One region of the Methylobacterium komagatae genome, then DNA from elsewhere that is predicted to be linked to it. Evidence: predicted binding sites of a transcription regulator. Region 1 holds the regulator's gene; the other holds the start of a gene.
The links. The regulator PhoB, encoded in region 1, activates phosphate uptake and scavenging genes when phosphate is short. The targets are predictions, from matches to a motif close to TGTCATNNANCTGTCAT.
Positions count from the first base shown of each region.

Region 2: ACFQE0_RS11785 (calcineurin-like phosphoesterase C-terminal domain-containing protein) is a predicted target of PhoB. The motif match lies at 1,446-1,462, and genes of this name have one in related genera.

Region 1 is NZ_JBHSWN010000001.1:4,433,714-4,436,173, reverse strand. It holds gene ACFQE0_RS22020 (protein-disulfide reductase DsbD family protein) at 1-1,256, shown strand, start outside; gene phoB (phosphate regulon transcriptional regulator PhoB) at 1,258-1,953, opposite strand; gene phoU (phosphate signaling complex protein PhoU) at 2,164-2,460, opposite strand, start outside.
Region 2 is NZ_JBHSWN010000001.1:2,419,426-2,421,885, forward strand. It holds gene ACFQE0_RS11780 (L,D-transpeptidase family protein) at 50-1,378, shown strand; gene ACFQE0_RS11785 (calcineurin-like phosphoesterase C-terminal domain-containing protein) at 1,503-2,460, shown strand, end outside.

The DNA.
Region 1 (2,460 bases):
CCCCGTCCTACCCGGCGGACCAGCCGACGCTCTTGGCTTCGATCGGCCTCGCGCTGCTCGGCGGGCTGATCCTTAACCTGATGCCCTGCGTCTTCCCGGTCCTGTCGATCAAGGTGCTCGGCCTCGTCCGCCAGTCGGGCGAGAGCCTCGGGCGCGTGAGGCTCCACGGCCTCGCCTACACGGCGGGCGTGCTCGCGAGCTTCCTCGGCCTCGCCGGGCTGCTGATCGGCCTGAAGGGCGGCGGGGCGAGCCTCGGTTGGGGCTTCCAGTTGCAATCGGCGCCGGTCGTGGCCGGTCTCGCCTACCTCCTTGTCGCGGTGGGTTTGAGCCTGTCGGGGGTGTTCTCCCTCGGCGGCCGATTCGCCGGGATCGGCGACGGCCTGACCCGCCGGGCCGGACTCTCGGGCTCGTTCTTCACCGGGGTGCTCGCGACGCTCGTCGCCACCCCGTGTACTGCGCCCTTCATGGGCGCGGCGGTGGGCTTCGCGCTGACGCAGGGGCCCGCCGTGGCGCTGGCGGTGTTCGCCGCCCTGGGTCTCGGCCTCTCGCTGCCCTTCCTGGCCCTGACCCTGTGGCCCGGCGCCGTGCGGATCCTTCCCCGCCCCGGCGCGTGGATGGAGACGCTGAAGCAGGCGCTCGCCTTCCCGGTCTATGCCACGGCGGCGTGGCTGATCTGGGTGCTGGCGCAGCAGGTCGATGCGCGCGGCCTGTTCGCAGCGCTCATCGGCGTCGTGCTCGTGGGCTTCGCGGCCTGGGCCTGGGAGCGCAGCCGCAACGCGACGCCCGTCGGGGAGCGCATCTTCCAGGGTTTGGCAGGCCTCGCGGTCATCGCCGTGGTGACTTTGGGCTTCGGCCTGTCGCAGCAGCCTGCACTGTCAACGGCGCAAGCCGCGTCCGAGGGCACCGAACCTTTCAGCCGGACGCGGCTCGATGCCTTGCGCGACGCGCGGCACCCGGTCTTCGTGAACCTGACGGCGGCGTGGTGCATCACCTGCGCCGTCAACGAAACCACCTCGCTGTCGCGGCCGTCCGTGCAGGCGGCGATGCGGGCCAAGGGCGTCACCTACCTGAAGGGCGATTGGACCAACCAGAACCCGGAGATCACCCGTTTGCTCGAGGATTACGGCCGCAGCGGCGTGCCGCTCTACCTGCTCTACACGCAGGGCGAGCCGCAGGTGCTGCCGCAGATCCTGACGGAGGGCACGGTGCTGGAAGCCCTGTCCGCCATTCCCGACCGCACGGCCGCGGTCCGGTAGATCACGCTTCGAGGGAGAAGGTCTCGTCGAAGGCGTAGCCCGAGCCGCGCACGGTGCGGATTGGGTCGGTCTGGCGCGGCCCGTTGAGCGCCTTGCGCAGGCGGCCGACATGCACGTCCACGGTGCGCTCGTCGATATAGACGTCGTGGCCCCAGACGCCGTCGAGCAATTGCTCGCGGGAGAAGACCCGGCCGGGGCTGAGCATCAGGAATTCGAGTAGCCGGAACTCGGTCGGCCCGAGATGGAGTTCGGTGCCGCCGCGCCGGACGCGATGACCGCTGCGGTCGAGCTCGATATCGCCCGCCGCCAGCCGGTCTGCGACATGGGCGGGCTTGGCACGGCGAAGAAGGGCGCGCACCCGCGCCAGCAATTCCGGCACCGAGAACGGCTTGACGATGTAATCGTCCGCGCCGGTGCCGAGGCCACGCACCCGGTCGCCCTCCTCGCCCCTGGCGGTGAGCATGATGACCGGCAGCCGCTCGGTCTCGCGCCGCGCCCGGATGCGGCGGCAGAGTTCGATGCCCGACAGGCCCGGCAGCATCCAGTCGAGCAGCACGAGATCGGGGGTGCGCTCGGCGAGCAGCAACTCGGCGTCGTCGCCCCGCGCGGCGGAATCGACGCTGAAGCCCTCCGCCTCCAGGTTGTACCGCAGGAGGGTGGTGAGCGCCTCTTCGTCCTCGACGATCAGGACACGCATGGCCGGTGGTCCATTCCACGCCGGATGCCCCCGGCCGAAGGCGACCGAGGGGTCCAGGCAACGCTGTTACGCCGCGCGGCCTTCCTGAGCGGGGACCGCGCCGTCGATGGGTCGGGTCTCGCCGGGCCTGAGAGCCTCTCACGAAACTCCCGCTAAGCCGTCGAGGCCAGGGGGAGAACTCCCGGTGAACGGGAGTTTTGTGAGGAGCTCTTAGGCGCCCGGCACGACCGTCGTGTAGTTCGAGGCGTCGTTCTTCGGGCGCTCGCCCATGAAGATCTCGCCGGTCTGGAGATAATGGATGGTCTCGGCGATGTTGGTGGTGTGATCGCCGATGCGCTCCACGTTCTTGGCGCAGAACAGAAGATGCGTGCAGAACGAGATGTTGCGCGGATCCTCCATCATGTAGGTCAGGAGCTCGCGAAACAGGGAATTGTACAGGGCGTCGATCTCGCCGTCCCGTTCCCATACGTCGTGGGCGGCCTTGATGTCACGGCTCGCATAGGCGTC
Region 2 (2,460 bases), 2.0 Mb from region 1:
TTCACAGGCCGTCCGTGCCAAACGAAATCTGGACCAGAGCCAGCCACCGATGCGCAATCAGGCACCTACCCGGTTCACCACCCCCCGCCTCACGGCCCTGCTCGGCCTCGCCCTCGGCACGGCCGCGGCGTCCGCCGCCATGGCCGCCCCGGCGCGGGACCAATCCGGTTACGCCCAGGCCGAATGGGCGCAGGATTACGCGGCGCCCGCCGCGATGCAGGTTCAGCGCGAGACCGTGCCGATCCTCTCGCCCCAGACCGTGGCGGCCACCGAGCAGATGGTCGAGAAGTACCGCGAGATCGTCTCGCGCGGCGGCTGGCGCCCGGTGAATGGCGCCGAGCGCCTGCGCATCGGCTCGAAGGGCCCGGCCGTGGCCGCCGTCCGGCAGCGCCTGATCGTGACGGGCGATCTCGACCCGGCCTCCGCCAATACCGGCGTGTTCGATTCCTACGTCGCGGCGGGCGTGAAGCGCTTCCAGGCCCGTCACGGCCTCAGCCAGACCGGCGCCATGAGCGCGGCGACCGAGCAGGCCATGAACGTGCCGGCGGAAATCCGCCTGCGCCAGCTCGAGACCAACGTGCTGCGCCTGCGCTCCTACTCGGGCGATCTCGGACGCCGCTTCGTCATCACCAACATCCCGGCGGCCCTGGTGCAGACCGTCGAGGACGGCCGCATCGTGACGCTGCATGCGGCGGGTGTCGGCAAGATCGACCGCCAGTCGCCGATCATGAACACCAAGGCGACGCAGATCAATTTCAACCCGACCTGGACGGTCCCGGCTTCCATCGTGAAGAAGGACCTGATCCCGAAGATGCAGAAGGATCCGAACTACCTCACGGATAACCGGATCCGCATCCTGTCGAACGGTCAGGAAGTTTCGCCGAAGGCCGTGAACTGGAACTCGGACGAGGGCACCCGCTACACCTACCGCCAGGATTCGGGCGCCGACTTCAACTCGATGGGCATCGTCCGCATCAACATCCCGAACCCCTACGGCGTGTTCATGCACGATACGAACACCAAGGGCGTGTTCGGCGACGACTTCCGCTTCATCTCGTCGGGCTGCGTGCGCGTGCAGAACGTGCGCGAGTACATCACGTGGCTGCTCAAGGACACGCCCGGCTGGGGCCGCGAGCAGGTCGAGCAGGCGATCGAGAGCGGCAAGCGCGTTGATGCCACCCTGTCGGCGCCGGTGCCGGTCTACTGGACCTACATCACCGCCTGGGCGACCCCGGACGGCGTCGTGCAGTTCCGCGACGACATTTACAAGCGTGACGGCGTGAATGTGCCCTCGACCATCAGCGCCCCGACCCCGGTCGCCAGCGCCGAGTCGACCATGCCGCAGACCTTCGAGCCGGGCGACGAAGACGCCAACTGATCGCTCGACCCCCTGAATCGAAAAGGCCCGTGCTTCCCCGAAGCGCGGGCCTTTTTCGTTGTCGAATTGTCATGCGACGGTCGCGTAAATCTGGTGGTTCGGCCGCGCAATCGAGGAGCCGACGATGCCGCCCCTGACCCGTCGCGAGACCCTTGCCGGTACCATCGCCGGTGCCGCCGTCCTGACGCTCGCGGCTGGGCATGCCTCGGCGCAGTCCGGCGAGGCGACGGGCACAGTCTACGCCCTCGACGGTGCGGGCCGCGCGCCGCTGCCGGGCGTGCTCGTGTCGAACGGGCAGGAGGTGGCCCGCACCGATGCGCAGGGGCGCTACCGCCTGCCGATGCCGGGCGACGGGGCGGTCTTCGTGATCAAGCCGCCGGGCTACGCCCTGCCGTGCGACGCCGACAACGTCGTCCGCCACAGCTTCATTCACCAGCCGGAGGGCACGCCGAAGGACCTCGGCCTGCGCTACCGGGGCGTCGACCCCACCGGTCCGCTTCCCTCCGCCATTGATTTCATCCTGACGAAGCAGGACGAGCCGGAGGATTTCGACGTCCTGCTCTTCACCGATCCGCAGCCCGAGAGCCGCCACGAACTCGATCATGTTCGCGACACGGCCGTGAACCGCGCGATGGCCATTCCGGCGGCCTTCGGCATCACTACCGGGGACGTCCTATTCGACGACCTGTCGCTCTACGGCCGGTCGAACGCCATCGTCGGGCGGATCGGCATCCCCTGGTACTCTCTCCCCGGCAACCACGACCTGAACATGCAGGCGCCCGACGCGCGCTACAGTCGCGAGACGTGGAAGCGCGTCTTCGGTGTGCCGTCCTTCGCCTTCCGGCACGGCAAGGCGCTGTTCGTGATGCTCGATAACGTCGTCTGGCTCGGGCCGCCCGTCGCCACGGGGGCGAACACCTACGAGGGGCGGATCGGCGAGCGGAACCTCGCGTTCCTGCGCAACCTCCTGGGGCAGGTGCCGTCCGACACCCTCATCGTCCTGGCGACCCATATTCCGCTGCACACCGATTCGGCGACCGGCAGCAAGCAGAACGAGACCGCCGACCGGGCAGCACTTCTGG